DNA from 2 places in the Streptomyces sp. NBC_00104 genome. Region 1 is predicted to be linked to the other one. Evidence: predicted binding sites of a transcription regulator. Region 1 holds the regulator's gene; the other holds the start of a gene.

The links. Region 1 encodes HspR, which represses chaperone genes until heat shock. Its sites were predicted from a motif close to TTGAGNNNNNNNNNCTCAA; they were not measured.
Region 2: a site for HspR is predicted at 7,322-7,340, ahead of lon (endopeptidase La). Genes of this name have one in related genera too.

The regions. Positions count from the first base shown of each region.
Region 1 covers NZ_CP108215.1:6,164,580-6,174,437, reverse strand. The annotation lists gene OG272_RS27215 (pectinesterase family protein) at 1-956, shown strand, start outside; gene OG272_RS27210 (PA14 domain-containing protein) at 1,152-3,578, shown strand; gene OG272_RS27205 (heat shock protein transcriptional repressor HspR) at 3,663-4,136, opposite strand; gene dnaJ (molecular chaperone DnaJ) at 4,142-5,320, opposite strand; gene grpE (nucleotide exchange factor GrpE) at 5,363-6,052, opposite strand; gene dnaK (molecular chaperone DnaK) at 6,049-7,902, opposite strand; gene OG272_RS27185 (undecaprenyl/decaprenyl-phosphate alpha-N-acetylglucosaminyl 1-phosphate transferase) at 8,339-9,538, opposite strand; gene OG272_RS27180 (heterodisulfide reductase-related iron-sulfur binding cluster) at 9,796-9,858, shown strand, end outside.
Region 2 covers NZ_CP108215.1:7,530,353-7,540,210, reverse strand. The annotation lists gene OG272_RS33245 (roadblock/LC7 domain-containing protein) at 1-49, opposite strand, end outside; gene OG272_RS33240 (nitrate- and nitrite sensing domain-containing protein) at 46-2,904, opposite strand; gene OG272_RS33235 (protein phosphatase 2C domain-containing protein) at 3,310-4,095, shown strand; gene OG272_RS33230 (MarR family transcriptional regulator) at 4,111-4,605, opposite strand; gene lon (endopeptidase La) at 4,888-7,299, opposite strand; gene OG272_RS33220 (ATP-binding protein) at 7,583-7,912, shown strand; gene OG272_RS33215 (hypothetical protein) at 7,974-8,339, shown strand; gene iscB (RNA-guided endonuclease IscB) at 8,662-9,858, opposite strand, start outside.

The DNA.
Region 1 (9,858 bases):
TCGTGGACGCGGACGGCGACGGGGACCACACGAGCGTGCAGGCGGCACTGGACGCGCTCGGCGCGGGCACGGCCGCCGACCCGAAGGTCATCCAGGTGAACCCGGGGACGTACAGGGAACTGGTCCAGGTCACCAACAAGTACGTCCGGCTCGTCGGGGCCGGCGACGACCCGTCCCAGACCGTCATCACGTACGACAACGCCGCCGGCACCCCGACCGCCGACGGCACCGGCACGCTGGGCACGCAGAACAGCCGGACCATGTACGTGAAGGGCTCGGACTTCCTGGCCCGCAACCTCACCGTCGAGAACTCCTTCGACGAGGCGGCCCACAGCTACGCGAGCGAGCAGGCCGTCGCGCTGCTCACCCAGGCCGACCGGCTCGTCTTCGACAACGTCCGCTTCCTCGGAAACCAGGACACGCTCTTCCTGAAGTCGACGACGACCACGACCCCCAACCGGGTCTACTTCACCGACTCGTACGTCGAGGGTGACGTCGACTTCGTCTGCGGCTACGCCACCGCCGTCTTCGACACCTCCACCTTCAAGCTCCTCAGCCGGGGCTCGAACAGCAACAACGGCTATGTGGCCGCCCCGTCGACGGACGCCTCCACCACCTACGGCTTCCTGATCACCGACTCGACGCTGACCAGCGACGCCCCCGTCGGCACGTTCCACCTCGGCCGTCCCTGGGTCACCGCCTTCGGCGGCGCGAAGGGCAGCCTGGTGATCCGTGACTCGTCCCTCCCGGCGGCGATCAAGGCCGCGCCCTACCAGGACTGGACCTCCGGCTCCACGACGTACCCCTGGAAGGACTCCTTCTTCCGCGAGTACGCCAACACCGGTGCGGGATCGGTCGCCTCGGCCACGGCGGACCGCCCGCAGCTCACCGCCGAGGAGGCCGCCTCGTACGAGAAGGCCGACTACCTGGGGGACTGGGCACCGGTCATGGACTGACCCGTACAACCAAACCCCCACCCCGACGGTCTGATCGTCGGCGGCACACGTCCCCGGCCGCCGACGATCAGACAGGCACCAGCCCGGGCACAAACATCGGCCCGGCACAGACACCAGCCCGGGCCCAGACATCGGCCCGGCACAGACACCAGCCCGGGCACAGGCATCAGCAGCCCAGGACCTCCGAGGACCTCAGTGACCCCACCCAGACGTACGACGGCCGCCACCGCGGCCGTCGTCGTGCTCGCGACCGCCGGCGGTCTGCTCGCCGCGACCGCCGCACCCGCGTCCGCCGCCGTGACGTGCGCCTCGCCCGTCTTCAAGCGGCAGTTCTTCGCGAACACCTCCTTCTCCGGTACGCCGAAGAAGACGGACTGCGACAGCGCCGTCGACCAGAACTGGGGCACCGGCGCGCCCGCCACCGGCCTGCCGTCCAACAACTTCGGCGTCCGCTGGACCGTCACCCGCGACTTCGGCTCCGGCGGCCCCTTCACGCTCTCCGTCTCCGGCCTGGACGGCATCCGCGTCCATCTGGACCCGGGCACGACCGACGCCCGCAAGATCAGCCTCTGGAAGAACGGCACGTCGACCGTCTCCAAGACCGTCAACGTCACCATCCCCTCCGGCAAGCACACCCTCCGCGTCGACTACGTCAACTGGACCGGATCCGCCAAGGTCGAGTTCGCCTACGCCCCCCGGACCTCGGCCACGGTCGACAAGACCAAGCCGCTCGCCCCGGCCGCCGCGGAGGCGACGTACGACAGCGCGACGGGCAAGGCCAAGCTGACCTGGTCCGCCAACAAGGAGATGGACCTCGCGGGCTACCGGGTCTACCGGCGGCTGAAGAGCGACTCCTTCGGGGCCAAGGCCCTCTCCACGGTCGCGTCCGCCACCACCTCGTACACCGACACCCCGCCGCCGACCGGAGGGACGTACGCCTACGAGGTCCGCGCCTACGACAAGGCCGGCAACACCTCCACAGGGTCGGCGGACCAGAGTGTCACCACCGTGGACAGGACCCCGCCCGCCGCACCGTTCCTGGAGATGGACGTGTGCCCGGACGACCAGCCCTACTCCGCGCCGGAGCTGGTCACCACCGCCGCGAACGCCGCCGACATCGCGTGGTACGAGCTGCAGCGGCTGGACTCCGGCACCTGGAAGACCGTGCACACCGGCGCCAAGGGCGCGGCCTGCGACACCGGCCACCCCGCCGACGGCAGCAAGGTCACCTACCGGGGCCGCGCCCGGGACGCCGCCGGGAACTGGTCCGTGTACTCGGCGGCCACCACGTTCACCACGTTCGACATGACCCCGTCGGCGACCGCCGCCGACGCCCGGCTGGACTACCGCTCGGGCGTCCCGCACCTGGTGTGGTCGGCCGTCGACGGGGCCGCGAGGTACGAGCTCCTGCAGTACGACCCGGCGACCGGCGGCTGGCTCGACGCGCTGCCCGGCGCCGTCGGCACCACCACGCAGACCGACGTCGTGCCGCGCCAGCTGCTCGCCGCCGCCGACTCCTACCGGTACGCGGTGCGCACCCAGGACACGAAGGGCAACGCCTCCGCGCCGGTGGAGGTCACCCTGAGGATGGCGGACCGGCCGGAGGCGATCGCGCCGTACGAGACCACGGCGACCCGCTCCGGTGAGGGCGTGTACGTCTCCTGGGCGAGCGCCGACCCGTGGACCCACGACACCGCCCCGCTGCTCACGTACCGGATCGAGCGGACCGACCCGGCGACCGGCGAGACCGTCGTCGTGGACAAGTGCAAGCCGGGCAGCTCTTCCGACGGGCCGCTGACGGATCCCACCGTGGACTGGTGGTGGGCGGGCGACGACGCCCCGTCGTACGCCGGCCGCCAGGTGCTGCGCGGCAGCTGCCACGACGTCTCCGGCGCCTCCGAGACGAGGTACGAGTACCGGGTCGTGACCGTCGATCCCCACGGGCATGCCTCGCGGCCCGGCCCGGCGGCCACCGAGACCACCCCGGACACCAAGCGCCCGGACCCGGTCCAGGACCTGACCGCCGAACAGATCCCGCTCGGCGTGCGCCTGTCCTGGACGCCGCCCGCCGACGACGACGTCCTCACGTACTACGTGTGGCAGGGCGTCACCGACCCGGACACCGGCGAAACCGTCTGGAAGCGGAACTGCTGGAAGGGCGATTCGCTCGCCGAGACCGAGATCCTCTGCCCGACCGTTCCCGACGGCGCGACCCACGTCTACCGGGTGGCCGCCACCGACGCCCTCTACGACGAGGGCCCGGAGTTCTTCCACACGGCCGACGTCTCCGTCACCCTGCCCGACACCCGTCCGCCCGGCTGGACGGGCACCGAGATCATCGACGACAGCTACCCGAACCTCTACGTCGGCTGCTCCGCGAGCTCCGGCCTCGGCGACTGTGCCCGGTTCACGGGCTACCGCGTCGAGCGCTGGGACCCGGTCTCGGCCGCCTACGTCACCCTGACCGAGGGGACGGCGGGCGACGCCACGTTCTCCATGGACACCACGGTCCACGAGGACGAACGCGGCCTGTACTACTACCGCGTCGTCCGCCTGGACTCCACCGGCGCCGAGGCCGCGGTCACGTCGCGGGCGTACGGCATCTGGGAGTCCTGGTTCTGAGCCCTCCGCCTCACACACGAAAGGGGCCCGGTGGTTCGGAGACGAACCACCGGGCCCCTTTCGCGCAGGTGCGTGATGTCGGCATCAGTCCGACGACGGCTGCCGCCCCTTCGGCCGCCACACCACCAACGCGCTGCTCTGCTGCACCTCCTGGTACGGCACCAGGTCGCGGCGATAGGAGGCGTGGACCGCGGCCTCGCGCTGGCGCATGGTCGCGGCGGCGCCGTCGAGGGCGGCTTCCATCTCGACCACCCGCGCCTGGAGCGCGGCGACCTGGTTCTCCAGCTCGATGATGCGCTTGATGCCGGCCAGGTTGATGCCCTCGTTCTGCGACAACTGCTGGACGGTGCGCAGCAGTTCGATGTCGCGGGCCGAGTAACGGCGGCCGCGCCCGGCGGTGCGGTCCGGGGAGACCAGGCCGAGACGGTCGTACTGGCGCAGGGTCTGCGGATGCAGGCCGGAGAGCTGGGCGGCCACCGAGATGACGTACACCGGTGTCTCTTCCGTCAGCTCATAGGCCCTGTTGCCAAATGCGTTCTGCCGTCGGCGGCCGTCCATCACATTCATGCTCCCTTCGCGGCCTGGAACAGCTCCGCTCGCGGGTCCTCGCCCGCGGTCGCCTCGCGATACGCCTCCAGGGCGTCACGAGCCTTCCCCGACAGGTCCTTCGGAACACTCACCTCGACGGTGATCAGCAGGTCCCCTCGGGTGCCGTCCTTACGGAAGGCGCCCTTGCCCCGGGCTCGCATCGTACGGCCGTTGGGGGTGCCGGGAGGCAGTTTCAGGGTGACCGGCGGTCCGCCCAGGGTCGGGACCCGGACCTCGCCGCCGAGTGCCGCCTCGGGATACGTCACCGGCACGGTCACCGTGAGGTTGTCGTCCTTGCGGCCGAACACCGGGTGCGGGTCGACGTGCACGACGACGTACAGGTCGCCTGCCGGTCCGCCCCGTTCGCCGGGGGCGCCCTTGCCGCGCAGTCGGATCCGCTGGCCGTCCAGGACGCCCGCCGGGATCCTGACCTGCATGGTGCGGGACGACTTGGCACGGCCCGAGCCCTTGCAGATGTCGCAGGGGTGCTCGGCGATCAGGCCCCGGCCCTTGCAGTCCGGGCAGGGGTCCGTCAGGGAGAAGCCGCCGCCGGAGCCCCGCGCGACCTGGCCGGTGCCGACACACGTCGGGCACACCCGGGGGGTGCCGTTGGCGTCGCCGGTGCCCGAACAGACCTTGCAGGGCGACTGCGAGGACATCCTCAGCGGTACGGTCGCGCCCTCGATGGCCTCGGTGAAGCTCAGCGTGACCTCGGACTCGATGTCCTGGCCGCGCCGGGGCTGCACCCGCGTGGTGCCGGAGCTGCCGCGGTTGAACAGGCCCCCGAAGACATCGCCGATGCCCCCGCCGAAGCCGCCCGCCCCCTGGCCGCCCTGGGCGCCGCCTCCGAAGAGGTCGCCCAAATCGAAGTTGAACGAGCCGCCGCCGGCGCCGGGCCCCGGGCGGAAGCCGCCGTTGCCGAAGAGGGTGCGGGCCTCGTCGTACTCCTTGCGCTTCTTGGGGTCACCGAGGATGTCGTTCGCCTCGGAGATCTCCTTGAAGCGCTCCTCGGCCTTGGCGTTCCCCTTGTTGGCGTCCGGGTGGAACTCGCGGGCGAGCTTGCGGTACGCCTTCTTGATCTCGGCCTCGGTGGCGTCCTTGGGGACGCCGAGGACCTTGTAGTAGTCCTTCTCGATGAAGTCCTTGGTACTCATCCGCGACGTCCCTCCTTCCACTCACCCTGCACGCCGTCGGCGTCAGCCCTCGTCCGGGCCACCGCTCTCCTTGTCGTCGGCACCGGAGGCGCCTTCCGCGGTCTCCGCGGAGTCCGCCTTGGCGGGCTGCGCCCCCGGCTGGGGCTCGGCCACGGCCACCCGCGCGGGGCGGATGGTGCGCTCGCCGATGCGATACCCCGGCTGGAGAATCGCCACGCACGTCGTCTCGGTGACGTCGGGCGCGTAACTGTGCATCAGGGCCTCGTGGATCGTCGGGTCGAAGGGCTCGCCCTCCTTGCCGAACTGCTGAAGGCCCATCTTCGCCGCGACGGTTTCCAGCGACTCCGCGACGGACTTGAATCCGCCGACGAGTTCGCCGTGCTCCCGCGCGCGGCCGATGTCGTCGAGCACCGGCAGGAGTTCGGTCAGGAGGTTCGCGATGGCGATCTCCTTGACCGTGATCCGGTCGCGCTCCACCCGGCGACGGTAGTTCTGGTACTCGGCCTGGAGGCGCTGGAGGTCCGCCGTGCGCTCACCGAGCGCCGTACGCACCTGGTCCAGCTGCGCCGTCAGACCGGCCACCTGGGCCGTCGCTGCCGCGTCCCCGGCCGGGGCCGCCCCCTCCTGGGGGGCGGCCTTCGGCTCGGCGTCGTCAGAGCCGGAGGGGACGTCGGGCTGCTGCGGCTGACCTTGCGGCTGCTGCTCGTCGAAGCCCGGGGTCTCCTCCGTCACGCGGCACCGTCCTTGCGCTCACGGTCCTCGTCGACGATCTCGGCGTCGACGACGTCGTCGTCGGCCTTGGCTTCACCGGCGCCGGCGCCGGCCTCGCCGCCCGCGGCCTGCGCGGCCTGGGCGTCCGCGTACAGGGCCTGGCCGAGCTTCTGCGAGACGGCGGCGACCTTCTCGGTGGCCGTGCGGATCTCGGCGGTGTCCTCGCCCTTGAGCGCGGCCTTGAGCTCCTCGACGGAGGCCTCGACCTCGGTCTTGATGTCGCCCGGGACCTTGTCCTCGTTGTCCTTGAGGAACTTCTCGGTCTGGTAGACGAGCTGCTCGCCCTGGTTGCGGCTCTCGGCGGCCTCGCGGCGGGCGTGGTCCTCCTCCGCGTACTTCTCGGCCTCCTGGCGCATCCGGTCGACCTCGTCCTTCGGCAGCGAGGAGCCGCCGGTGACGGTCATCTTCTGTTCCTTGCCCGTGCCGAGGTCCTTCGCGGTCACGTGCATGATGCCGTTGGCGTCGATGTCGAAGGCGACCTCGATCTGCGGGACACCGCGCGGGGCCGGCGGCAGACCGGTCAGCTCGAACATCCCGAGCTTCTTGTTGTACGCCGCGATCTCGCGCTCGCCCTGGTAGACCTGGATCTGCACGGACGGCTGGTTGTCCTCGGCGGTGGTGAAGATCTCGGACCGCTTGGTCGGGATCGTCGTGTTCCGCTCGATGAGCTTGGTCATGATGCCGCCCTTGGTCTCGATACCCAGGGACAGCGGGGTCACGTCGAGGAGCAGGACGTCCTTGACCTCACCCTTGAGGACACCGGCCTGGAGGGCGGCGCCGATGGCGACGACCTCGTCCGGGTTGACGCCCTTGTTGGCGTCCTTGCCGCCGGTCAGCTCGCGGACGAGCTCGGCGACGGCGGGCATACGGGTGGAGCCACCGACGAGAACGACGTGGTCGATCTCGGAGAGGGCGATCCCGGCGTCCTTGATGACGTTGTGGAACGGGGTCTTGCAGCGCTCCAGCAGGTCGGCCGTCAGCTGCTGGAACTGAGCCCGGGTGAGCTTCTCGTCCAGGTGCAGCGGGCCCTCGGCGGAGGCGGTGATGTAGGGCAGGTTGATCGAGGTCTCGGTGGACGAGGACAGCTCGATCTTGGCCTTCTCGGCGGCCTCACGCAGACGCTGCAGCGCCATCTTGTCCTTGGCGAGGTCCACACCGTGGCCGGCGCGGAACTGCTGCACCAGGTAGTCGACGACACGCTGGTCCCAGTCGTCACCACCGAGGTGGTTGTCGCCGTTGGTGGCCTTCACCTCGACGACGCCGTCACCGATCTCCAGGAGCGACACGTCGAAGGTGCCGCCACCGAGGTCGAAGACGAGGATCGTCTGGTCGTCCTTGTCGAGGCCGTAGGCGAGGGCGGCGGCGGTGGGCTCGTTGACGATGCGCAGGACGTTCAGACCCGCGATCTCACCGGCCTCCTTCGTCGCCTGACGCTCGGAGTCGTTGAAGTAGGCCGGGACGGTGATGACCGCGTCCGCGACCTTCTCGCCCAGGTACGCCTCGGCGTCGCGCTTCAGCTTCTGCAGGATGAAGGCGCTCATCTGCTGCGGGTTGAAGTGCTTCCCGTCGAGCTCGATCTTCCAGTCCGTGCCCATGTGCCGCTTGACGGACCGGATCGTCCGGTCCACGTTCGTGACCGCCTGGCGCTTGGCGACCTCGCCGACGAGCACCTCACCGTTCTTGGCGAAGGCGACGACGGACGGCGTGGTCCTGGCGCCCTCTGCGTTGGTGATGACGGTGGGCTCGCCGCCTTCAAGAACGCTGACGACGGAGTTAGTCGTGCCCAGGTCGATGCCGACCGCACGTGCCATTTCAATTCCTCCAGCAATGACTTGAGTGGAACGGACTCAAGTGTGCATGACGCCCACCGATGGGTCAACAGAGCTGAGTCGAGGGGGCTCAACTCTTATGTTTTCCTTATACGCAAGGCGGGCCTGACCTGCGAAAATACTACTGCCCGGCCCTCTGTACGGCGTCGAAATCGTGGGACGGTCCGGGGCCGGACGGTCCGGGGCCGGACGGTCCGGGGCCGGACGGTCCGGGGCCGGACGGTCCGGGGCCGGACGGTCCGGGGCCGGACGGTCCGGGGCCGGACGGTCCGGGGCGGGACGGTCCGGGGCGGGACGGTCCGGGGCGGGACGGTCCGGGGCGGGACGGTCCGAGGCGGGACGGCCCGAGGCGGGACGGCCCGAGGCGGGACGGCCCGAGGCGGGACGGCCCGAGGCGGGGCGCCGGGGTTACCGCGCCCTACCCCACCCGCCCCCGCCGCCCCAGCTCCGCCGCCTCCTGCTCGTGGATGCGGCTCGGCCGGGACGCGGGGCCGGGGGCGCGGCCTCCCGGGATGGGGCGGGTGGGGGCGCGGTGGACGCCGGTCGGGGCGGGCCGGGCGGCGGTGGGCAGGGGGCGGCCGGCGGCGGTGGCGGGAGCCGAGCGGGTGGCGGGGCCGGTGGCGGAACGAGGGGCAGGGGCGGAGGCGGCCGGGCGGGGCGGGCCGGTCGGCACGAAGAGCATCCCCAGGACGACCAGCCCGGCCGCCCCCGCCACCCACCACGCGGAGCGAGGCTGTGTCCACAGCATGTGGATGGCGAGACCCACCCCGGCGGAGCCCGCCGCGGCACCCCCCAGCACGACCACCACCCCCGGCGGCGTGAGACCGATCCGCCGCAGCCGGTGGGCGAGATGGTCGGGCCCGCCGCGCCACAGCTCCCGCCCCGCCCGCTTCCGCGAGACGAGGACGAGGACGGCGTCGGCGGTCGCCACGGCCGTGAGGGCGAAGGGCGCCCCGACACCGGCGCCGTACCCGACGGCGTACACGTGCAGCACACCCCCCGCGAGCAGGAACCCCACGAACAGGGCCCCGCTGGTGCCGGTCACGACCCGCGCGGGCGGCCAGTTGTGCATCAGGAACCCGGTGAGCGCGGCCGCCACCACGCTGAACAGCGTCGCCAGACCATCCATGACCTCGGCCGCCGCACACCCGCTCAACGCGAACGCCGTGACGGCCCCGACCACCCCGAGCACCCCGTCGGAACGGCCCATCCCCTTGAAGCCGTGCACCACGAGAGCGATCCAGACGACCCCCAACACCCCTGCCGGCACGCCCAGTTCGCGGTACGGCACGACCAGCGCGGCGGCGACGACCACCCCCGCCGCCCGCACCACCGCCGGAAGCCGCCACACATCACCGACCAGCCCGAAGACCCCGAGCCCGGCCCCGACGACGATCAGCCATCCGGCCTCACGTCCCAACGGAGCGACCCCGCTCCACTCCCCCACCCACGCCACGGCGCCCACCCCGCCCATCACCGCGACACCCCCGAGCAACGGCACCCGCCGCCCCCGACGCCGCTCCACGATCCCCAGCCGCAGCGCGGGCACGCGGACGGCCGCCGAGAGCACGGCGGTCAGCAACAGGGCGGAGGCGGCGGCGAGGATTCCGTACAGCACGGATCCAAGTTAGGCGCGAGTGTCACAATTTCTGATGAATAACACGATCGTTTTGAAATAGCACGATCGTCCGGGATGCGACAGGGACGCACTCAGGCAACCCTCAGCGACGCAGATCACCGCCCCCCTGGCTACAGTGCGGCAGGAGAACTGGGTAGTCTCAGACGGACTGCATAAGTTACCGCTTAGTAATGATCTCTCCGAGGGGCCCCGGCAGGCACCCGGAGGAAAACCCTCGCAGGCCCGAGGAGCCCCCAATGCAACTCGCCGCGATCATCGTGTCGTTGGTCCTGACCGTGGTCGGCGTTGCGCTGATCTCG
Region 2 (9,858 bases), 1.4 Mb from region 1:
GCAGGTTGCGGGCTTCACTGCTCAGTCCGAAGGTAATGGGCGCGGTCAACTGCTTTCCTCCTCGGAAGTGCCCCCCGTGGTGTCAACTGCCTCTGTCCGGTACTCATGCGTCACGGGCATCCGCGTCTCGCCCGACTGCTCGGCGATCTCCGCCTCGACGTCGCGGCGCCCTTCCTTGGCCCCCTGGTGGAACCCGCCGAGCCGACGGCGCAGTTCCTCGGCGTTCACGCCCCCGACCCGTGGCCGGGGCGTCGTGGGCGTGGGCGCGGTGATCCTGGGCGTGCGCTTGGGCAGGCCCTTGTCGGTGAGGCGCGGGGTCTCCTCGGCCCGTGCCCCCTCCGTCCCGGCCCGTGACACCTCCGACGTGTGCGCCGCGTTCCCCTCGTCGGCGGCACGCTCATGGGTGTCGGGTTCGCTCGGGTACGGGTCGTCGGTGACGTCGGCGGCGATGTCCCCGTCGCTCTCCTCGTCGGCGCCCTTCCCCGGGGCCACCGGAGCGAAGAGCTCCATCGTCGTCTCGGACACGGACTCTGTCCCGGGGTCGTCGTCTTCCGGTACGACGGTCCCGGAGGCCTCTGCGGCCTCTGCGGCGTCGGTGGCCGTCCCCACGGCCTCCTTCGCCAGCAGTGCCCGCTCGGCCGCCTCGATGAGAGGGTCGCCGTCGCCCTCGGGCTCGCGTACGGCGACGGAACGGCCGGGCAGGACGTTCGAGTTGGCCTCGGCGTCCACGCCCGGCAGCGAGAGCGAGGGCGTGATCGAGACCGGGGTGCCCACGGGTACGGCGGGCGTGGGGGCCAGCAGCCCCATGGGCAGGACGACGACCGCCGCGGTGCCGCCCGAACCGTGCTGCTGGAGCCGGACCGGGGTGCCGAGCCGGTGGGCGAGGCGGGCCACGACGTACAGGCCGAGGCCGAGGCCCTCGCCGTCCTCCTGCTCGTAGGGCGCCTCGGGGTCGAAGTCGGTGAGGCGGGAGTTGAGCCTGGCGAGCCGGTCGGAGGCGACGCCGATGCCGCCGTCCTGGACGGAGAGGGTGATCTCGCCGTTCTCCATCAGCCAGCCGGAGACCTCGACGGTCATCTCCGGCGGCGAGAACGACGTGCCGTTCTCCAGGAGTTCGGCGAGGAGGTGGCTGAGGTCGTCGGCGGCGAACCCGGCGACGTGCGCGCCCGGCGGCAGCGCGGCGATACGGACCCGTTCGTAGCGCTCGATCTCGCTGACCGCGGCGCGGACGACGTCGACGAGCGGGACGGGTCCGGCGTGGTGCTGGATGTGCTCGTGGCCGGCCAGCACGAGGAGGTTCTCGCTGTGGCGGCGCATGACGGTCGCGAAGTGGTCGAGCTTGAAGAGGGTGGAGAGCCGGTCGGGGTCCTGCTCGCGCTCCTCCAGGGACTCGATGACGGCGAGTTGCCGCTCGACGAGGCCGAGGGTGCGCAGCGCCAGGTTGACGAAGGTGGCGTGGACGCTGTGCTGGACCTTCGTCAGGTGGGCGGTGGCCTCGGCCAGTTCGGCACGCAGCCGGTCGCGGTCGTCGGCCATGGTCCGGCGCTGGCCGATGAGGTGCTTGCGGTCGCCCTCCAACGGCGCGAGCCGCTCGTGCAGCGCCAGGGCGTGCGCGTGGAGCGCGTTGACGGAGCGTACGACCTGGGCGAACTCGTCGTTGCGGCCGGTGAACTTGACCGGTTCCTCGGTGGCCGGGTCGCCGGCGACACGGGCGGAGCCGATGCGCAGCACCGCGAGCGGGCGGGTGAGGGAGCGGGCCATGCCGGTGGCGACGCCGACGGCGAGGAGCATCAGGGCGCCGAGGACGGCGATCCGGATCTCCAGCGCGGTGACGTCCTCGTCGCGCAGCCCGGCGAGGTCCTTGGTGCGCCGGTCGTAGAGGGAGGACTCGGCGCCGCGCATCAGGTCCACGCGGGCGGAGAGCGCCGCGCCGACCGTCTTCGCGCTGGTGCCGGCCTCGCTGTCGGAGAGCGTGGGCTGGTCGGTGAGGTCCGTCAGGTACTTCTCGGCGGTGTCGGCCTCGGGGCCGCTGACCGTGGCGTCGTAGGACGAACGGCCGGCGGCGGGCGCGGTCTCGCGGAAGTGGGCGAGGGCGGCGTCGGAGCGGACGCGGGCCTGCTGGGCGGCGGCGGTGAGCGCGTCGCGCTGTTTCGCGTCGGCGGCCGAGGCGCCGGTCGTGGTGGTGGGCAGCCCGGTGGTGGGGTCGATGACCGTCTCGGTGGTCGTCGGGACGCTGAGCGCGGCGACGAGCAGCCCTCGGGCGGCGGCGGCCTGCTGGACGGCGGTGTCGAGTTCGGCGAGGGCGTACGCGCCGCCGCCCGCGCGGGGCGGCAGCCGCTCGGCCAGTTCCTCGGCGAGGGCGTGGAGTTCGGTGACGACCGCGGTGTACGCCGTGTGCGCCTCGAGAGCGGTGCTCTTTCCGGAGAGCGCCGCTTCCCGTACTCCGGCGATGGACTCGGCGCTCTCGATGGCCTCCCGCAGCGCGGCGGAGGTGCCGGTGTCCGCCCTCAGCTCCTCGACCTGGGTGTCGACGCGGTCACCGCGCTGCTTGCCGGGCGCGGCCGACTTGGGCCGCCCGGCGGCGATGTACGCGGTGACCTCGTCCCGCTCGTCCGCCAGCGCGTGCGCGAGGGTGAGCGTCTCCTGGGTCTGCCCGGCGAGCGTGACCAGGCTCTGGGTGTCGTGCAGTTGCTCCGAGGCGGCGAGGATCGAGGGTGACCCGGCGCCCGCTATGGCGGCGGCCACGACGGCCACGGCCACGATGAGCCGGTTGCGTACGTGCGTCTTCCGGCCGGTGCCGACAGCGGGGGCCTGCGCCTGTGCCGTCCCCTGCTGGTTCGGGGAGGCCGCGGAGGCCTTCGAAGCTGCCTGCTTGCCTGCGCGCCGAGGCCGCGTCTTCTGCACCGGTGCTCGCATTCCTGACTCGTGTACCCATGGGCCGGGGTGACGATCCGTCGACTAGGCGAAGGACGTACGACGTATGTCGTGTGTCGCGTTCAGCCGTCCCCCCGGTACGGCTCCCGACCCTCCCAGTGCCGGTGGGCAGTGGTCCCGCATCATCAGTCCCGCCACCCGAAGGAGTGAACATGCCCGGGGAGTTGGCGGGCAAGTTCCTCCGGCTCACGCGGATGCCCCGTGCGGGGGGCCGGTTGGACGTCGGCGACGCGCTTTGACAGTATTCGCCGCCGCGCTTCACCGCTCACGATCATTCCATGCCAAACCCGGCGGCCCGTCTGGAGGGTCCGGGTCGTCCGGCGACCGTTGTCGGCCTTTCGCGGATCTTGCGGAGGGCTCGTGCAGACTGGCCGAATGCGCACGGAACTCGTCTCGGAGCCCGGTGACCCCCTTCGCCCCAACGAGGACTTCGCGTCGGTGGCCCTGCCCGCGGGAGGACAGGGCGGCGCCCTCGTCCTCCTCGACGGCGTGACCCCGCCGCCCGACGGCTACGGCTGTCGACATTCAGTCGCATGGTTCACTTCCCGCCTCGGCGGCACCCTGACCGAACTGTCCGTTTCGGAACGGGATTCGCCGTTGCCCGACGTGCTCTCACAGGCCATTTCTCGTACCGCCCGAGCGCACGTGCAAACCTGTGACCTTTCTCACCCGCGAACCCCGCAGGCCACAGTGGCCCTCGCCCGTTGGTCGTCAACGGCCGTGGAGTACCTGGTGTTGTCGGACTCGGCCCTGTTGTTCGAACGACCGGACGGCGCGGTGACGGCCGTACTGGACGACCGCCTCTCCCTGCTGCCCCGGGCCTCGTTGGCCACGGCCGCCATCGCCGACTCGACCGTCCGGAACAAGGAGGGCGGTTTCTGGACGGCGGCCGCCGATCCCGCCGTGGCCGCCCGCGCCGTGACGGGGACCCTCCCCCGCGAGGAGGTCCGGTCGCTGGTCGCGCTGACGGACGGGGCGACCCGGTGGGTGGAGACGTTCCGCGAGGGCGACTGGACGGACTGCTTCACCTTCGTACGGAAGACGGGGGCGCAGGGGCTGGTGCGGCGGGTGCGGGAACTCGAAGTCACCGATGTGGAACGCGAGTTCCTGGGCCGGAGCAAGACGCACGACGACGCGAGTGTGGTGTTCGTGGAGCCGTGAGGGCTCCGCCGCCGCTCAGCTCTCCACCCCGCGGTTCAACTGGTGCAACAGCTGCGCCAGTTGGGCCACCTCGTCCCGGTCCCATCCCGCGAGCTGCCGTACGTACGCGACCCGGCGGGCGTCCCGGACCGCCCGGAAGCGGGCCCGGCCCTCCTCGGTGAGGTGGACGAGCCAGGCGCGGCCGTCGGCGGGGTCGGGTTCGCGGGCGATGAGGCCGAGGTGTTCCAGGGCGCGGAGCTGACGGGACATGGTGGCCTTGCCGACGCCGATGTAGGCGGCGAGTTCGGTGGCGCGGAGGCGGCCGGCCTCGTCGAGGCGGGCGAGCAGGCCGTAGGCGGCGGACTCCAGGTCGGGATGGACGGCCCGGGCCATCTCCCCGGACTTGGCGCGGGCCCGCCGCAGCAGGACCGTCAACTCCCGTTCCAGCGCCAGGAACGCCTGGTCCATACCACCCACCGGCACGTCGGTCCCGCCCTCGCCGCCGTCACCGTTTCCGCCCTCGTCGTGCACGTCAGCGCTCCTGATTCCGATTCCGGGTTACTGAAAGTTTCCGCCAGGGCCGCCGTCGCGGGTGACGCCGTTCAGTATTTCGCAGGCGGGGGCCGACACCGACCGCCTCGCCCCCGCGCGCTTCGGCACGGCGCGCACGACCGCCCGCGCCTCCCCGCCCCGCCCCGCCTCGCCCGTCCACGGGAAAGGCCCGGGCCTCCCTCTCGGGGACCCGGGCCTTCACCCGTCCGGCGGGCGTCCGTCACACCACCGCCGGAGCCTTGGGGAACCGCCGTCCGGGGATCACGCGGCCACCGGCACCTCCACTCCCGCCGGGGCAAGCGCCAGCTCCAGGACCTGGCGGACGTCGGTGACGGCGTGGACGTCGAGCTTGTCGAGGACCTCGGCGGGGACGTCGTCGAGGTCGGCCTCGTTGCGCTTGGGGATGATGACGGTCGTGACACCGGCCCGGTGCGCGGCGAGCAGCTTCTGCTTGACGCCACCGATGGGCAGCACACGCCCGGTCAGCGAGACCTCACCCGTCATGGCCACGTCCGTGCGGACGAGCCGGCCGGACAGGAGCGAGGCGAGGGCCGTCGTCATGGTGACGCCTGCGCTCGGCCCGTCCTTCGGCACCGCGCCCGCGGGGAAGTGGATGTGCACGCCCCGGTCCTTCAGGTCGGCGACGGGCAGCTCCAGCTCCGCGCCGTGCGAGCGGAGGAAGGAGAGGGCGATCTGCGCGGACTCCTTCATCACGTCGCCCAGCTGGCCGGTGAGGGTCAGCCCCGCCGCGCCCGTCTCCGGGTCGGCGAGCGACGCCTCGACGTACAGCACGTCGCCGCCCGCGCCGGTGACCGCGAGCCCGGTCGCGACCCCCGGCACGGCCGTCCGCCGCTCCGCCGGGTCCTGGGCCGCCTCGGGCACGTGGTGCGGTCGCCCGATGAGCCCGCGCAGGTCCCCGTCGGTGACGGTGAACGGCAGCTCCCGCTGCCCCAGTTCGTGCTGGGCCGCGACCTTGCGCAGCAGCCGCGCGACGGACCGCTCCAGGTTCCGTACACCCGCCTCGCGCGTGTACTCACCGGCGAGCTTGCGCAGCGCGCTCTCGTCGAGGACGACCTCGTCGGCGCCGAGCCCGGCCCGGTCCAGCTGCCGGGGCAGCAGGTGGTCCCGGGCGATGACGACCTTCTCGTCCTCCGTGTACCCGTCCAGCCGGACGAGCTCCATCCGGTCGAGCAGGGCCTCGGGGATCGCCTCCAGCACGTTGGCCGTGGCGAGGAAGACGACGTCGCTCAGGTCCAGCTCGACCTCCAGGTAGTGGTCCCGGAAGGTGTGGTTCTGGGCGGGGTCGAGGACTTCGAGCAGCGCGGCGGCCGGGTCGCCCCGGAAGTCGGAGCCCACCTTGTCGATCTCGTCGAGCAGGACGACGGGGTTCATGGAACCCGCCTCCTTGATGGCCCGGACGATACGACCGGGCAGGGCGCCCACATACGTACGCCGGTGCCCTCGGATCTCCGCCTCGTCCCGTACGCCGCCGAGCGCGACCCGGACGAACTTGCGCCCCATGGCGTGCGCCACGGACTCACCGAGGCTGGTCTTGCCGACACCGGGCGGCCCGACGAGCGCGAGCACGGCACCGCCGCGCCGCCCGCCGACGACGCCCAGCCCCCGGTCCGCGCGTCGCTTGCGCACGGCGAGGTACTCGGTGATGCGCTCCTTCACGTCCTCCAGCCCGGCGTGCTCGGCGTCGAGCACCCGCTGGGCGCCCCGGATGTCGTAGGAGTCCTCCGTCCGCTCGTTCCACGGCAGTTCGAGGACGGTGTCGAGCCAGGTCCGGATCCATCCGCCCTCGGGCGACTGGTCGCTCGACCGCTCCAGCTTGTCGACCTCCTTGAGCGCGGCCTCCCGGACCGCCTCCGGCAGATCGGCGGCCTCGACGCGCGCCCGGTAGTCGTCGGACTCCTCGCCGTCCTGCTCGCCGTTCAGCTCGCGCAGCTCCTTGCGGACGGCTTCGAGCTGCCGCCGCAGCAGGAACTCGCGCTGCTGCTTCTCGACGCCCTCCTGGACGTCCTTGGCGATGGTCTCGGCGACGTCCTGCTCGGCGAGGTGGTCGCGCAGCTGCTGGGTGGCGAGCTTCAGCCGGGCGACCGGGTCGCCGGTCTCCAGGAGCTGGATCTTCTGATCGGTGGTGAGGAAGGGCGAGTAACCGGAGTTGTCGGCGAGCGCGGAGACGTCGTCGATCGCCTGCACCCGGTCCACGACCTGCCAGGCGCCGCGCTTGCGCAGCCAGCTGGTGGCAAGTGCCTTGTACTCCTTGGCGAGTTCGGCGACCTGCCCGGGCAGCGGCTCCGGCACGCTCTCGTCGATCCTGGTCCCCTCGACCCACAGGGCGGCGCCGGGCCCGGTGGTCCCGGCCCCGATCCGCACGCGGCCGAGCGCGCGGATGAGCGCCCCGGGGTCCCCGTCGGCCAGCCGTCCGACCTGCTCGACGGTCCCGAGCACACCCGTGCTCGCGTACGCGCCGTCGATCCGCGGCACCAGCAACACCTTCGGCTTCCCGGGCTCCGCCCGCGCCGCGGCCTGCGCGGCCTCCACCGCGGCCCGAACATCCGTGTCGTTGAGGTCCAGCGGCACCACCATTCCCGGCAGCACGACCTCCTCGTCGAGCGGCAACACGGGCAGGGTGAGCGGTGCGGACGGAGCGTACTCAGTGGCCATGATCTCCCTCTCGACAATCAACTTGAGCTACATGGACTCAATGCATGTGAGCCTCCCGATGTTCCCTTGCAATGTTCGCTATCAGCGATCACGCCTCGGCTACCTTTGACAGCGAACCTTGCGAGGCCGATTCAACGTCGCGAGGATCTGAAGACGGACGGCTCCCTACGCCGCCCCAGACCCAGGCTTGCCAACGACGCCGAGGAAGCCTTCCTCGCGCCGGACTCAGGGCGCAGCCCTGGCTGATCAAGGCGGCCACCGGCGCCCCAGAATGCGGGCGAAGATGGCCGTCGCGAAGATCACCCGAAGCGATCTCATCGTCGACGCCATCGGGATACCGCCGTCCGTACGAGCCGCCGCCGAGGTGTTCTACCGCCCCATCGACGCCGCCTACGAACACCGCTCGGTGATCGTCGCCTCGAACCTGCACCCAGATGACTTCGATTCGCTCATACCTAAGACGTTGGCCGCAGCCGTCGACCGGCTTCTGCAACTCGCGCACCTCGTCCTCACCAAAGGCTCCAGCCTCCGGCTGATCAGACCAAAACAGCCAGGGTGTCATCCCGCTGACCGAGCGCGGCTGAACTCAGCCCCAGATTCCGTGAACGCATGACGCGGGAGGCCATGAGCCGATAAGAAGTATTAATAAGGTCTAACACTTCTTAGGAGTCGTCATGGATGACAGCAAGTTCAACGAGCTCAGAGTGCGAAAGCTCAAGATCCTCAGCGAGTACTACGAGGAGGACATGAAGAGGCGCGAGAAGCTGACAGCCGATCTGGCGGGAGTCGACCGAGAGATGGCTCTGTTGGCGGACACCAGCCTCGCCCTGTCTTGCCTGGTCCGGAACACGCCAGGCCCGAGGCAGACCGTCTACCACTCGGCCGACGCCACCTGCGACCGCGTCCGTGATCGCAGCAACTTCGGCGAGCACTCAGAGTACGAGGCACTCGAAGAAGTGGGCGACTACTACCTCAAGCGATGCACCGCTTGCGACTGGGAGAAGGCAGCGGAGATCCACGCACAACGCGGATCAGCGTGAGCCACGCTCAGGCACTTGAGACACATCCAATCGCACGATTGGAAGTCATACCGGACAGGGAGATCAACCGTCCGCCGGCAAGGACCTGAAATGTCCGTTCACCCAATGCCCTACTTCCGTTGACATGCGCCCACGCGACCGACGCTCCATGTACGCAGAGCTACGGACTGACACTTCTCGTGGCGGCACGACGTTGGGCGCGTAGAGCCATCCTGCACACGGCCAGGGTCCACCATGCGATGAAGCAACCCAGGATCCGGCTCCTGCACCAGCGATGAGGGTGGACAGCCGGTGGCTGTATTGCCCCGTGGCCGCACGCCCCTCAAAACTGCTCAGATCCTGGCCGCATCTCCTCTCTCCTTGTGGTGTAGCCGTATCCGTCGGCCCGTTGGAGCAGGCGGAGGTTTGCATGGCTCGTGTCGGCGTAGCCGCCAGGAACGGAAACGCGGTGGCGTCCGGTGGCACGTACGGCGACACGGCCGATGTGGACGCCCGCATACTTTCCCGTGAGGATGTACGCGCCGACGAGGTCGCCGGTGGCGAAACCGTAGTGATGCTTCTTTCGGGGAAGCCGGAGCCGAGGGAAGCCGTGCTTGTCCGTGCGGGTGCGGGAGTAGCTACCGCGCCCGGTCACCTTCACGACGAGCACAGTATCGGGATGCCGGACGATGCGCGTGGTGCCGTCGATCTCGCCGACCGCGAGGGCATCCAGAGTGTGGGTCTTTGCCAGGTGCTGGGTGACGCGGTTGTACTTGGTCCGGCCACCGGACCAAGTACAGAGGGGCATGCCCAAACTCCTGAGTTCGCATACCAGTTGCCAGCGTGTCGCGTTCATGACGGCCGCGTCCCGCAGGGGAGCCTTCGCCTGCTCGAGCAACTTCGCGAGCCGGGCAGGCTTCTTCGCCAGGAACTCCTTGAGTGGTTGGGCTGCCTTGGCCCGGTTGCACGGACCGCAGGCCAGGGTCAGATTCGAGATGCGATCGGAGCCACCACGTGCCCTGGGCTGGATGTGCTCGATCTGCAACGGGGTGTTCGCCGCCCCGCAGTACGCACAGGTCCGCCCCCATTTCTCCAGCAGGTACTGCCGGACCTCGTAGCCGGCCAGGGTCCCCTGCTGGTATTCGGCTCCTTCCAACGCCTTCACCCCCAGACTCAGCGCATGAGTGTCGAACGCAACCGACTCGACATGCACCTCCTTGATAGGGAACAGGCGCATCAGACGGGTGACCTGACCGACGGTGGAGTCCACGCGATGGCGTAGGGACGGTGCCAGCCAGCCCACGGGTCGGATGCGGTTGTCGAAACGCGGGGCGCGATGGCGCAGGTTCGCCGTGCGTCGTCTGCGCCTGTAGTTTGCCCGCTGCTCCATGGCCTTACGGATGGTGGCGCCCCGGTGCTGAAGCTCGACCGCGTACAGGCCTCGCCGCACCGTCGAGAATCCACCCGTAGCCCGGTCCAGCGCGGGGCTGTCGGCAGTGATGGCGAGCCCTGTCCCCTTCGAACCGGGATCGATCCGGAT